DNA from 2 places in the Mesorhizobium sp. M1403 genome. Region 1 is predicted to be linked to the other one. Evidence: predicted binding sites of a transcription regulator. Region 1 holds the regulator's gene; the other holds the start of a gene.
The links. The regulator LexA, encoded in region 1, represses DNA repair genes until DNA is damaged. The targets are predictions, from matches to a motif close to TGTTCNNNNTGTGTTCNG.
Positions count from the first base shown of each region.

Region 2: NKH01_RS30345 (YifB family Mg chelatase-like AAA ATPase) is a predicted target of LexA. The motif match lies at 5,241-5,258, and genes of this name have one in related genera.

Region 1 covers NZ_JAMYKY010000001.1:654,495-661,967, forward strand. The annotation lists gene gltA (citrate synthase) at 1-114, opposite strand, end outside; gene gltX (glutamate--tRNA ligase) at 293-1,714, opposite strand; gene NKH01_RS03315 (ComEC/Rec2 family competence protein) at 1,810-4,275, shown strand; gene lexA (transcriptional repressor LexA) at 4,269-5,000, opposite strand; gene kynU (kynureninase) at 5,472-6,719, shown strand; gene NKH01_RS03330 (hormone-sensitive lipase) at 6,818-7,473, shown strand, end outside.
Region 2 covers NZ_JAMYKY010000031.1:10,854-18,326, reverse strand. The annotation lists gene NKH01_RS30370 (SDR family NAD(P)-dependent oxidoreductase) at 1-579, opposite strand, end outside; gene NKH01_RS30365 (GtrA family protein) at 712-2,511, opposite strand; gene NKH01_RS30360 (glycosyltransferase) at 2,642-3,649, shown strand; gene NKH01_RS30355 (GtrA family protein) at 3,657-4,031, shown strand; gene gshB (glutathione synthase) at 4,248-5,189, shown strand; gene NKH01_RS30345 (YifB family Mg chelatase-like AAA ATPase) at 5,350-6,882, shown strand; gene NKH01_RS30340 (GNAT family N-acetyltransferase) at 6,882-7,473, shown strand, end outside.

The DNA.
Region 1 (7,473 bases):
TCCTACCGAACCACTTCGTATCTTGAATTCATGGGTTTTGCCGTCGAGTTCCAGTTTTGCCGTCGACGCCTGGGTTTTGCCGCCAAATTCCATCTTTGTCGCAGGTTCGGTCATAGCAAACTCCTTTTTGTTTCCTCAGGCCGGCAACGGCAAAACATTGAACCCAACACGTCAAAAGCATCGGAATACGCACATTTGCGCCCGCAATTGAATCTGCGCGCCAGATTAGGCCAAGACCCAATGTTGCACTGCGAAACACACCTTTCAACGCCAATCTTCTTGGGCCAGTTTCCTAATCGATTTGATCGGCAATCCGCGCCAGGCTTTCCTCGCGGCCAAGCACGGCCAGCACATCGAAGACGCCGGGCGAGGTGCTTTTGCCGGTGAGCGCGGCGCGCAGAGGTTGGGCCACGGCGCCGAGTTTGTGGCCGCCGGCCTGCGCATAGTCGCGGATCGCGGCTTCCGCCGAGGCGGCAGACCAGTCCGAAATCGTGGCCAGTGCCGCATGAGCGCCCCGCAGGATCGCGCGCGCCTCACCGCTGAGCAGCGCCGCCGCCTTCTCGTCGACCGGCATCGGCCGCTCGACGAACAGGAATGCAGCCCCTTCAACAAGTTCGACCAGCGTCTTGGCGCGCTCCTTCAGGCCTGGCAAAGCGGCAAGCAATTGCGCCTTGCGTCTGTCGTCGAGGCTAGCTGCGATCGCCGGACCGCCGTCGAGATAGGGCAGAGTGGCGATGAAGATGTCGAGCAGCGCCGCGTCGTTCATGCGGCGCATGTGCACGCCGTTCAGCGCCTCGAGCTTGGCGAAGTCGAAACGGGCGGCGCCTTTGTTGACGTCGCCAATGTCGAACCATGCGATCATGTTGGCGATCGACATGATCTCATCGTCGCCGTGGCTCCAGCCAAGCCTCGCCAGATAATTGAGCAGCGCCTCCGGCAGGTAGCCCATGGCGCGATAGGCCTCGACGCCGAGCGCACCGTGCCGTTTCGACAGCTTGGCGCCGTCGGCACCGTGGATCAGCGGGATATGCGACATCGACGGCACCTCCCACCCCATGGCATGGTAGATCACCGTCTGGCGGGCGGCGTTGGTCAAATGGTCGTCGCCGCGGATGATGTGGGTGACGCCCATGTCGTGATCGTCGACGACGACGGCATGCATGTAGGTCGGGTTGCCGTCCGAGCGCAGAATAATGAAATCGTCGAGATCCTTGTTGGGAAAGCGCACGTCGCCCTGGACGCGGTCATGCACAACCGTCTCGCCGTCTGTCGGCGCCTTGATGCGGATCGCCCCCTTGGCGCCGGCCGGCGCCTCGGAGGGGTCGCGGTCGCGCCAGCGGCCGTCATAGCGGGGAGGCAGCCCCTTGGCTCGTGCGCTCTCGCGCATTGCCTCCAACTCGGCAGGCGTCGCGTAACAATAATAGGCCTTGCCCATGCGAACGAGTTCCTCGGCCACCTCGCGATGGCGCGGCGCACGCTCGAACTGCGACACCGGCTCACCGTCCCATGTCAGGCCAAGCCAGGAAAGCCCGTCGAGGATGGCCGCGGTTGCCGCATCGGCGGAACGCTCGCGGTCGGTGTCCTCGATGCGCAGCAGCATCGTGCCGGCTGTGTGCTTGGCATACAGCCAGTTGAACAGCGCCGTGCGCGCCCCGCCAATATGCAGATAGCCGGTGGGCGAGGGGGCAAAACGGGTGACGACCTTGTCGGGCATGGAACTCTCAGGCAGGCGAAGGAAGTGGGTTGCGGACTTTCGCGCGTTGCGCGTTCATGTAGCATAGGAGGTCGAGGGCGCAAGGGGCAGACCCGATGGCTGTGCGAGGCCGTGGTGCGGGCGAGGGCGAGGACGTTGGCAGCGGCGTCAGCGAACGCTTGCTGTTTGCCGCGCCCGTGCCTGTCCTGCCGGCACCGGCATTGCTGCCGGCTCCACGCTTTGATGCCCCGTCGCTGCCGGCGAGCGACCCAGCAACGGTTCTCGTGCCCGCGGCCGAGCCCATCGTGCGCCTACGCCGGCGTTTCCGCCTCCCGTCACCGTCCCGTATCCGCAACGGCGTAACCTCGGCGGCCGGTCTGGAGCTCGACCGTGGGGTCGCCTTCCTGCTGGTGCCGGTGTTCCTCGCATGCGGGGTGGTCGTATATTTTGCGCTGGCGGAGGAGCCGGCCTTTCCACAGCCGATCGCAATCGTCGCCTTGGCAGCCCTCTGTGCCGTCGCCTCGCGGTCGTGGCCCAGAACCCGCCTGTGCTTCATGGCGGCGTTGCTCTGCGCGCTTGGCGTGCTTGCCGCCAAGGTCGAGACCTGGCGTGTCGGAACGCATATGCTCGGTTCTGAAATCTCGACGCGCCTCACGGGTCGCGTCGTATCGTTCGAGCCCATGGCGAGCGGCCGCATCAGGCTGACGATCGATGTGATCTCAACCGCCAGGCCGACACTGCGCTACATGCCGGAACGGGTCCGCGTTTCGGCGATGAAAATACCGGCTGAGCTGACCGCCGGTTCCGAGATCGCCGGCTATGTGCGGCTGCTGCCACCGACCGGCCCGGTGCGACCCGACAGCTATGATTTCTCTTTCGACAGCTATTTTGCCGGTATCGGCGGCAGCGGCTTTTTTCTCGGCAATCCGAAAGTCGTGCCGTCGGGCAGCATGCCGCTTGCCGCACGGCTTTCTTCCGCGATCGAAGACGCGCGCGAATCCATCGCCGACCATATCCGCAGCCGCATCGGCGGCGCCGAGGGCGAGATTGCTGCTGCACTGATCGTCGGCGTGCGCGCCGGCATTCCCGACGAGGTCAACGAAGCGATGCGGCGTACCGGCATCTACCACATCATCTCCATCTCGGGGCTGCATATGGCGTTGGTCGCCGGCACCATCATGGCGCTGCTACGCGGCGCCTTTGCGCTGTTTCCCGATTTCTCATCGCGACGGCCGGTCAAGAAATATGCCGCGGCCGCCGCGCTTTTTTCGATTGCGGCCTACCTCGTCTTTTCCGGCATTGTGGTGGCGGCCGAACGCAGCTTCATCATGCTTGCGGTGATGCTTATCGCCGTGCTCTTCGACCGGGCCGCGCTCACCATGCGCAATCTGGCGATCTCGGCCATCGCGGTCATTCTGGTGTCGCCGCACGAGGTGGTCGGTCCGAGCTTCCAGATGTCCTTCGCCGCGACGGCGGCCCTTGTCGGCGCATATGCAGGCTGGTCCGATTACCGCGCCGGCAGGGCCACCACGCCGCCACCCCGGCGGTCGCCGCTACGCTTTGCCGCTCGAAAGGTCCTGCTGGGCATGGGCGGCCTGGCGATGACCTCGATCATTGCAGGGAGCGCCACGGCGCTTTTCGCCATATGGCATTTCCAGCGCGTGGCGCCGCTCAGCCTGTTCGCCAATCTGGCCATCATGCCGATCGTCTCACTGGTCGTCATGCCCTTCGCCGTCCTCAGTGCGCTGGCGATGCCGTTCGGCGCGGATGGGCCTTTCCTCTACGTGATGGGCAAGGGGCTGACGGCGATGATCGCCCTGTCCGGGTGGATCTCCGAGCGCTCGCCGATCGATGCGGTCGGGCTGATTTCGCTGAGATCTGTCCTTTTGGTGACGATCGCCCTCGTCATTGCCAGCATGGCGACGACCTGGTTGCGGCTCGTGGCACTTCCTTTTGCGCTCGCCGGCCTGCTAACGACAACGCAGACGCGCGTACCCGATGTATTGATCTCGGAGGACGCACGGCTCGTCGCGCTGCCGATCGGCAGCGGTGAACTCGCGGTCAACCGGGCACGCCCGAATGAGTTCACCATCGACAACTGGAAACGCGCGCTCACATCAGAGGCTATCGTCGCGCCGGAAACACCTGGAAAGAACGATCCGCAATTCGACATTGCCGATCCAGCCGCCCTACCGCCGGGCATGCCGTTCATTTGCACGGACGGTCTCTGCCTTGCCAGGCATCCATCCGGCGCGATCATCGCGCAAGCCAAGGACCGCGATACTGCACGGCCAGCCTGCGCCTTTGCCAGCTTGATCGTCATCGACGACGCCACCGCCCATAATCCCTGCTACTACGACCGGCTGGTCCTCGTCGTCACCAAACGGCAACTGGCGCGCGCGGGAAGTGCGGCCGTCTATTTCGATCCACAAGCGGCAACACGCGCCGAAATCCGCTTCGCCGTCGAAAAATCATACCGGCCCTGGCACGTGCAACGGAAGTTTTCACGCGCGACACGTGGCCTGCCGCCATACCGCAAGGCCAACAAGCCTAAAGCCAGCGCCAAGGGCGCTACTCAGTAGCGGCGGATCAACCCGACGAGCTTGCCTTGTACCTTGACCCTGTCTGGCCCGAAGATGCGCGTCTCGTAGGCCGGATTGGCCGCTTCCAGGGCGATCGAGGCGCCTTTGCGGCGGAACCGCTTCAGCGTCGCTTCCTCCTCGTCGACCAGTGCCACCACGATCTCACCAGGGCTCGCCGTATCGGCATTGCGGATGATCACCGTGTCGCCGTCGAAAATGCCAGCCTCGATCATCGAATCGCCTTTGACCTCGAGCGCATAATGCTCGCCGCCCATGATCATGTCCGGCGGCACCGAGATCGAATGCGTCTGGTGCTGGATGGCATCGATCGGCACACCAGCGGCGATGCGGCCCATCACCGGGATAGACACGGCGGCGACGACATCGTCGTCATTGCCGGCTGCAGGGACGCGCGACGATGTCGGCTTGCCTTGCCGAGGACCTTGCCCAAGACTGCCCTGGATGACACTCGGCGAGAACTTGCGTGCCGCATTGAGGCCGGGGGCGATCGAATCGGGCAGGCGCAGCACCTCCAGCGCACGGGCCCTGTTGGGCAAACGGCGAATGAAGCCGCGCTCCTCCAGCGCCGTAATCAGCCGGTGGATTCCCGATTTGGAAGCCAGGTCGAGCGCTTCCTTCATCTCGTCGAAGGAGGGCGGGATACCGCTTTCCTTCAGCCTTTCGTGGATGAACATAAGCAGTTCGTGTTGTTTGCGTGTCAGCATAGCGACCCCCAACAGAATCAGAAAAACAAACCCAGAACAAACACTATCTGTTCCAGTTGTGTTCCGCAACTGTTTAAAGTTTAATGAATGTGTTAGGGCTCGGGTAACGATACCACTCGCCAACCGGGACGCTGCATTTTCACCGCCGCGGGCCTCATCGCCTTGATTCTGCTTTCGTTTGCGGCCTCTGGGTTTCCAGAAGGCGGCACTGGTATCGGCCGTCAGCCGGCAAAGGGGCACGGAATTGAAGCCGTATCGACTGTGCGGTTTGGTCAATGCGCCGTGAACGAAACGAAGTCAAAACGCCAACCTTGGGTTGGCTTGGCTCCTGGTTTCCACCGCGTGGTCAGGCAACTTGTCGCCGGTGGAGCCTTGCTGCGCGATACCAGGTAATGGAGAACCGCTCGTGACCGATGGATGCCGTCGATGCGTGTCCGGCGTTGCGGTGAATCTTGGGGGAGCAGACAAATCATGACAGGAATTCGCGATCTCGTAGCCATAAGGGCGATGGATGCTGCAGATCCGCTGCGCGCGATGCGCGACCGCTTTGTGCTGCCGCAAGGAGTGATCTATCTCGACGGCAATTCGCTAGGGGCCGCTTCGCGTGCAGCTTTCGATGAATTGAGCAAGGCAGCGACCGAAGAATGGGCGCATGATCTCATCCGCGCCTGGAACACGGCCGGCTGGTTCAACATGCCGCTCGAACTCGGCGACCAGCTCGGGCGCCTGATCGGTGCCGCGGCCGGCCAGACGGTGGTCTGCGACACGACATCGGTCAACATCTACAAGCTGCTGCACGCCGCCATGGCCATGCGGCCGGAGCGGCAGGTCATCGTCGCCGAGGGCGACAGTTTTCCGACAGATCTCTACATGGCTGAGGGTGTGGTTTCGACGCGAAAAGATACGCTGCTTCGCCTCTCGGGGGTCGACGCGCCGAGCATCGAAGAGCTGATCGACGAAGGCACCGCCGTGGTGCTGGTCAACCACGTCAACTACAGGTCGGGCGAACTGCGCGACATGCCGGCGCTGACGCGCAGGGCCCAGGAAGCCGGGGCGATGATCGTCTGGGATCTCTGCCACACCGCCGGTGCGATGCCAGTCGAGCTCGACAAGGCAAACGCCGATTTTGCCGTTGGCTGCACCTACAAATATCTGAATGGCGGACCGGGCGCGCCTGCCTTCATCTATGCGGCTGAGCGGCATCTTGCCGACATCCAGCAGCCGCTCACCGGCTGGTGGGGCCATGCACGGCCCTTCGCCTTCGAGCCAGGCTATGCGGCCGGCACCGGCATCCGCCGGTTTCTGTGCGGCACCCAGCCGGTCCTGTCGATGCGCACGCTGAAGGGCGCGCTCGACATCTGGAACGATGTCGACATGACGGCGGTGCGCAAGAAGAGCATCGCGCTGGCCGATCTGTTCATCGAGCTTGTCGAGGCAAAGTGCGGCACTTACGGGCTAACGCTCGAAAGCACGCGCGACGGGGAAAAACGCGGCAGCCAGATTTCATTCATGCACGAGCATGGCTACCAGATCATGCGCGCGCTGATCGAACGTGGCGTGATCGGCGATTTTCGCGCGCCATCGACCATGCGCTTCGGCTTCACCCCGCTCTATGTCGGCTATGCCGATGTCTGGCAGGCCGTCGAAGTGCTTGTGGACATCCTGCGCACCGGTGCGTGGAAGGATGCGCGCTTCGCCATCAAGGCGGCTGTCACTTGAGATTGATGCGAGAGCTGGCATCGTGAGGCTGGCGACGACGCGCCGCGCGATGCTCACGGCTACGCGGCAAGGCCATATTGCCAAGGGGAGGGCGCAGGGTGTTCGAACGTCACATTGCCGATTGGGACAACGCCTATGCCAATGGCGCCAACATAGCCGGCAGCGATCGCTGGCCGGCGGCCTGGGTCGAGCCCGCGGGGGTTTTTCGCGACGTGCTTTCGACCGAGGGCAGGGCGCGGCTCGACATCGCCTATGGCGAAAACCCACGCAACCGGCTCGATCTTTTCCTGCCGGCCACCAAGCCCAAGGGGCTCGTGGTGTTCGTCCATGGCGGCTACTGGATGGCATTCGACAAGAGTTTCTGGTCGCATCTTGCCGCTGGCGCTGTTGATCGCGGCTATGCTGTGGCGATGCCGTCCTACACGCTCTGTCCGCAGATACGCATTGGCGGCATCGTCAAGGAAGTCGGCGCGGCGATCGGCAAGGCGGCGGCGATGGTCGCAGGGCCGCTGATGTTGACCGGACACTCGGCCGGCGGCCATCTTGTTAGCCAGATGATAACGGCGACGACGCCGCTGGCGCCCGAAGTGGTCCGGCGCGTCCGTCATGTGGTGTCGATTTCGGGTGTGCACGATTTGCGACCGATCATGCGCACCGGCATGAACGAGACGCTGGCGATCGATGAGGCGGAGGCGCAGATCGAAAGCCCGGTGCTGCTGCGCCCGATGGACAAGGCCCGCCTGACCTGCTGGGC
Region 2 (7,473 bases), on a different contig from region 1:
GCCGGGCGCGATTGCGTTGACGCGAATGCCGTCGACGCCGAGCTTGCCGGCAAGACCCTTGGTGAGGCCGACGATGCCGGCCTTGGCGGCGGTATAGGCCGGCATATCGGGATGGTTGATGAGAAACGAGGTCGAGGTGAAATTGATGATCGAGCCGCCACCGGCCCGCTTCATGCCCGGCGCCACCGCCTGTGCGCTGAAGAAATGCGGGCGCAGGTTGATGGCATGATTGTTGTCCCAGAACTCGACCGTGACGTCTTCGACGGCATGACGGTCATCCTGCGCGGCATTGTTGACCAGCACGGTCAAGTCGCCATGCGCCTCGGCGGCTTTGGCAACTGATAACCGCAATGCCTCGATATCGCGTATATCGGTCTTGAGATAGAGCGGCCGCCGGCCGAGCTCCTTGTCTAACCGATCGGCCAGCGCCAGGCTCGGACGGTCGGCGATATCGATAAAGGCGACCTTTGCCCCCTGGCGGATAAATCCCTCGGTCAAGGCGGCTCCAATGCCGGAGCCGCCACCGGTGATCAGCACCGAAGCGCCTTCGAGGTCGGCAAAGCGTGCCGATGGCATCATGAATTCTCTCCCGGTCCAACGATCTCGGTCTGACCGGCGCGCATCCTATCCAGCCATGTCGGGCGGGCAAGGGCGAAAGAGTGGATAGTCGGGACTTATGTCCGACAAAAGGCCGCACGCGCCCCCGATCGATCAGCCGCCCAGCCGGACGTGGTACAATTCGACGGCGGCTCCGCTGGTCCTGGCAACCGGCTCAAGCCATTCCGGTACGCTGCCGCGCATCAACCCGGCGAGAAAACCTGCCGGCGCCTTGGCGGCGAGGAGCTTGCTTTCGGGGCTGCCGGGGCACAATGCGACGAGGCCGACGTGATGATCCGCCAGGATTGTCCTGGCATCGGCATCGGACCCAAGGAAGGCATCGAGCGCCAGCAGGTTGCCGGCGACGTTGCGATGATAAGGCCCGGCGAAGACGCGGTGTCCGGAATAGGCCAGGATCGGCGATCCGAGATTGGAAATTGCCAGCACCGTGGTGCCGGGCAGGCGGCCAAGCGCCGCAAAGGAGGCCATGCGCTGGCAAGCGACATCGGCGCCGTCGCCATTATCGGCGGCGGTATTGCTGTCCTCGAAGGCGACCGAGGTCGCCGCGGCAGCCCCAGTCCAGACGGCATTCACCGAAACCAGCCAGACGGCGGCCATGCGCAGCGCCACGCCGCGCGACGGGCTGGCCTCGGCCCGTTGACGCCATTTGGCAATCCAGGCAGCAAGCGGGATGACGGCGAAGGCGATCGAGAATGTCGAACCGCGCACCTGCCAGGCACTGACGATGAAGGCCACGACAAGCAGCGTGCCGACAAGGCTGTCCTGCCGCCGCCAGCCGCCACGGCCAAGGCGAAGCGCCATCAGCACGAGCGCGATGAGCGGCGTAGCATAGCGCGCCACCACCCCGGCCGGATCTTCAGCGAGAAGCTTGAACAGCGATTGCGCCTCGTCGATGTGATCAAGCCATAGCTCCTTGAGGCGCGGATCGAGGTTGGCATAGGGCGCTGCCAGGCATTGCGGGAACAAAAAGACGACGACTGCGGCCAATATCAGGGCAAGCAGGCCAAGCGAGGCGATGCGCCGTTGGCGCGTGCGGCCAGCGGGCTCGACCGACGCTATCGCCGCAAGGCCGGTTCCGGCAATCGCTGCGACGACGAACTGCACGGTCGAGAAGGCGTCGCATTGCGCCTGACCCCAGGCGGACGGTGCGATGGTGGCGACAAAGACGAGAGCGGACACGCCGGCAAAGCCGAGGCCGAAATCCCTGGCAATCGGCCTCTCGCCATCGGCGTCGAGGGCAAACAGCGTGGCGACAGAGGCGCCGATGGTGGCGACATAAGGCGCGGTTTCCATGCCGACGGCCAGCATCAATCCGGCGCACAGGCCGGAGAGTAGTGCCGCCGGCCTGCGCAACGGCGCTTCAAGCAGAAGGCTCAGGCTGGCCATGCTCAGCATCAGCTGGACATTGTGGTGATCGAGCGCGCCAGGCGAAAAAATGCCGAGGAAGTGCAGTGCGGCGGCGCCGACGACGACAGCGGGCAGCACGGCGCCGTCACCAGCAAAGCTGCGCGCGGTGCGAGCGGTGAAAAACACGGTCAGGCAAAAGAGCAGCGCCGGCCACAGCACTTGCGCAAAATTCTCGGCAAAGACCGTGCTCCCGGTCAGGGCCGACACGGCCGTGATGGCGGCGATCGGCGCATCGACCAGCCGCGACCAGTGCATGACGAAGCCGCCTTCCAGGCCCATCCTGTACTGGTGCAGATCGAACCAGCTTTGGCCGGCCAGCATGTCGCGAACTTCGACAAGGCGCAGCAGATTGTCGTTGTCGCCGCCGGCATTGGTCAGTTCCGGGAAACCGGCAAAGGCATTGACGGCAAGCGCCAGCAGCGTGGCAAGCAGCGCCAGCGCGATATCGGACCTCCAAATGGAGGCGCCATCGTCGGCTGTGCTCATATCAGGACCTTTGGAAGGAATACGGGGCGGTTTAAACCTAGCCTTAACAGCTTCAATAAATAGTAAAGCCGCCCCGAGCGAGGCCGGCGTTTGAGCGGTCAGGGACCTCACAGGGCATCCGGAGACGAAAATGCCACAAGAAGTGCGCCATGAGCCGAGCATCGCCGTGCTCCTGCCTTGCTACAATGAGGAGCTGACGATCGGCGAAGTGGTGCGGCGCTTTCGCGAGACGCTGCCTGCCGCCGCGATATATGTCTACGACAACAATTCGCGCGATCTGACGGCGCTCCGAGCCCGCGCCGCCGGCGCCATCGTGGTGCGCGAGCCGCGCCAGGGCAAAGGCAATGTCGTGCGCCGCATGTTCGCCGACATCGAGGCCGACATCTATCTGATGGCCGACGGCGACGGCACCTATGCGCCGGAGGACGCGCCGCAACTGATCAACACGCTGCTGACCGAGCGCTCCGACATGGTGGTGGGCACCAGGCGCGGCGTCGCCGACGATGCCGGCAGGACTGGCCATGCCTTCGGCAACCGCATCTTCAACAGCCTCTACAAGCGGCTGTTCGGCTCGGACTTTACCGATATCTTCTCGGGGTACCGCGCCTTCACCAGGCGCTTCGTCAAGAGCTTTCCCGCCGTTTCCGGCGGTTTCGAGATCGAGACCGAAATGTCGGTGCACGCCTCGCAGCTCAAATTGCCGGTGAGCGAGATCGGGCTCGACTATGGCCGCCGGCCGGAAGGCTCCTCGTCGAAGCTGTCGACCTTTCGCGACGGCGCGAAGATCCTGTGGATGTTCGCCATGCTGATGAAGGAGACACAGCCGCTGCGTTTCTTCGGCGCTTTTTCGGTGTTCTTCCTGGCATCGAGCCTGTTCCTGATGGCGCCGGTGCTGATCGAGTTCGCCGAAACCGGGCTTGTGCCGCGCATGCCGACCTGGGTGCTGTCGGTCGGGCTGCTGCTGCTGTCGATGCTGGCGGCGGTGACCGGGGTAATCCTCGATTCGGTGTCGCGCGGCCGGGCCGAGCAGAAGCGCATCTTCTATCTGTCGATGCCTTCCGGTCGCGTCGAACGTGAACGTGCAAGCGCCCTCGCGACTTTGAAGGCCGGACCGGGCAAGACCCCGCGCGCGGCCTAGAGCCTGAATGGGACGCCTCGCCCGCTTCATTTTCGCCGGCGGCGTCGGCTTCGTCGCCGATGCGGCGGCGCTTTGGCTGGTGCTGACGATAGCGCCGCTCGGACCATTCGCGGCTCGCATCATTTCGATCGGTTTTGCCCTGTCCGTCACCTGGTTGATCAACCGCCATCTGACGTTTTCGCCTTCCAGCCGCGGCATCGCGCAAGAGGGCGCACGCTATGGCGGCGTCGGCATTGCCACCAGCGTCGTCAATTATCTCGTCTATTGCGCCATCCTGTTCGCGCTGCCGACGGTGTCGCCGCTCATCGCCCTTGCGGTCGCCTCGCTGATTGCCATGGCGCTGTCCTTCCTCGGCTATTCCAAGCTGGTCTTCGATCGCTGACGGCACATCGCATTGGGATCTGCGCCAAACGAAGCGCAGCCTCATCATGACCTTGGCCGATTGGCAGAAGCCGCCGATTTCCTTATATCGCTGTCGTCGATGCATCGGCGCGAAAATCGGAATCGATTTTCGGACAGCACGATGCATGGATTCAAAAGTGTTGGAGCGTACTTTGTGCATCCAAGTGGATCGCTGCAAGTGCGCCGGAGAGCTGCCATGCCCCTGAAAGTCGCCGTCCAGATGGACCACATCTCCACCGTGTCGATTGCCGGCGACACGTCGTTTGCGCTGTCGCTGGAAGCGCAGCGGCGCGGCCACCAGCTGTTCCACTACACGCCCGACCGGCTGTCGCTGCGCGACGGCAAGGTGTTTGCCCGCATCGAGGCGATGCAGGTCCGCGACGAGAAGGGCAGCCATTATTCACTGGGCGAAGAAATCCGTACCGATCTTTCGGAGATGGACGTCATCCTTTTGCGGCAGGATCCGCCCTTCGACATGAACTACATCACCACCACGCATATCCTCGAGCGCATCCATCCGAAGACGCTGGTGGTCAACGACCCGGCCTGGGTGCGCAACAGCCCGGAAAAGATCTTCGTCACCGAATTTCCCGACCTGATGCCGGACACGCTGATCACCAAGGATCCGCTCGAAGTCGCCGCCTTCCGCAAGGAGTTTGGCGACATCATCGTCAAGCCGCTCTACGGCAATGGCGGCGCCGGCATCTTCCACCTGCACGAGGCCGACCGCAACCTCGCCTCGCTGCTCGAAATGTTCGGCCAGATGTTCCGCGAACCCTACATCGTGCAGCGCTACCTCAAGGAGGTGCGCGCCGGCGACAAACGCATCATCCTGATTGACGGCGAGCCGGTCGGCGCCATCAACCGCGTGCCGGCCGAGCACGATTCGCGCTCCAACATGCATGTCGGCGGCCGCGCCGAAAAGACCGAGCTGACAGAGCGCGAACGCGAGATCTGTGCCCGCATCGGCCCGTCGCTGAGGGAGCGCGGCTTCATCCTCGTCGGCATCGACGTCATCGGCGACTACATGACCGAGATCAACGTGACCTCACCGACCGGCATACGCGAAGTGAAGCGCTTCGGCGGCGCCGACATCGCCAGCCTGTTCTGGGATGCGGTGGAGGGCAAGCGTAACTAGTCTCGCTTCGGAGCGGCCGCGTTGCAACCCATTGGAGCCGCTGCGTTCAGCCGTTCCCCAAATGTTCTTGCCTTCGCCGGAAATCTGTGGTTGTCTTCGGTGACGCCGTTCGCGGCATGATCGCAAGGGCTTGGGGCAAGCCTGCAGCCGGGGTGAAGACATGGTGGCGCGGGTTCGCACGGTTGCTTTCCAGGGCATCGAGGCCGTGCCGGTCGACGTGCAGGTGATGATCGCGCCGGGCAAGGTCAACATGCACATCGTCGGCCTGGCCGACAAGGCTGTAGCCGAAAGCCGCGAGCGGGTGCAGGCGGCGCTGCATGCATCCGGCCTGTCGATGCCGTCGAAGAAGGTCACCGTCAATCTGGCGCCTGCCGACCTGCCCAAGGAGGGCAGCCATTACGATCTGCCGATCGCGCTCGGTTTGATGGCGGCACTCGGCGCCATTCCGGGCGACATGCTGGCCGGCTATGTCGTGCTTGGCGAATTATCGCTCGACGGCACCATTGCCGCGGTGGCCGGCGCGCTGCCGGCGGCGATCGGCGCCAATGCCGAAGGCAAGGGCCTGATCTGCCCGTTCGCCTGCGGGCCGGAAGCGGCGTGGGCCGGCAAGGATTTCGACATATTGGCGCCGCGCAGCCTGATCGCCATCGCCAATCATTTTCGCGGCACGCAGGTCCTGTCGCGGCCGGAAGCCGGCATCCATGCTTCGGCGCGCGACCTGCCCGACCTTGCCGACATCAAGGGGCAAGAGACCGCCAAGCGGGCGCTGGAGGTGGCGGCAGCCGGCGGCCACAATCTGCTGATGGTCGGTCCGCCCGGGTCCGGCAAATCGATGCTGGCGCAGCGGCTGCCGTCGATCCTGCCGCCGCTTGCGCCGAAGGAATTGCTCGAAGTCTCGATGATCGCGTCGGTGGCCGGCGAACTCGGCGAAGGAAAGCTCACCGACCGGCGGCCGTTCCGCGCGCCGCATCATTCGGCCTCGATGGCGGCGATGGTCGGCGGCGGCTTGCGCGTGCGGCCGGGCGAGGCCTCGCTTGCCCATCACGGCGTGCTGTTCCTCGACGAGTTTCCCGAATTCTCGCCGCAGGCGCTCGATGCGCTGCGCCAGCCGCTGGAGACCGGCGACTGCATGATCGCGCGCGCCAACCATCGCGTCACCTATCCGGCGCGCATCCAGCTGGTCGCGGCGATGAACCCGTGCCGCTGCGGCATGGCCGGCGAGCCAGGCTATCGCTGCCTGCGCGGCGACCGCTGCCGCACCGACTACCAGGCGCGCATTTCCGGCCCGCTGCTCGATCGCATCGATCTCAGGATCGAGGTACCGGCGGTTTCGGCCAGCGATCTGATCCGGCCGGACCGGGCGGAGAAGAGTGCAGCCGTGGCACTGCGCGTCGCTCGTGCCCGTATGATCCAGCGTGAGCGTTTCGAACGGCTCGGCGCGACCTCCGCCACCACCAACGCGCATTGCTCACCGTCGGTTATCGAGGAGATCGCCATGCCCGATGCCGCCGGCCTGTCGCTACTGAGGGACGCCAGCGAAAAGCTCGGCTTTTCGGCAAGAGCCTACCACCGCGTCTTGAAGGTGGCGCGGACGCTGGCCGATCTCGAGGCCAGCGAAACGGTCGGCCGCATCCATCTGGCCGAGGCGATTTCCTACCGCATGAGCTCGGAGCGGATGGCACAGGCGGCGTAGTGCTTCTGCTGCTCGCTGGAAGTACGGTTGCGGGTTCGCGCCCGATGATCGCATATGTTACGGTCATGCACCTAACCGGGGCTGAGGCGGGGATGATTTCTGTTTCGCCGGCACGCAGTGCCGAAGACTTCGAGACCATGGCCGGGCTTTGCCGCAAGCTTGCACAATGGGATGTCGACGCCGTGCAGCCTTACGGCGTCTCGGAGGAGGACGTGAGGACCATCTTCCACCCCGAAAGGAGCGGCAGTTCGCTGGCAGCGAAGTTCGGCGCGCCAGATGCCATGGCGTTTATCGCGCGATCGGAGAACCTACCGGCGGGCTGCCTCGCCTTTGACCAGTTCGACGACCATACGGCGGAGATTCACAAGTTTTTTGTCGACGCGTCGTTTCGCGGAAAAGGAATCGGCCGTGCGCTGATGGGGGCCGCGCTGGCGGAGATCCGGAAAGGCCGAATCCGGACGGTATTGATCCACACGACGTTCTACATGAAAAACGCCATTGCCGTGTATGAGTCGTTCGGCTTCAGGCCCTGCCCGCCCTTCCGTGAAACCCCGGAGCCGGTCAGACATACCGATATTTTCATGTCGTGCT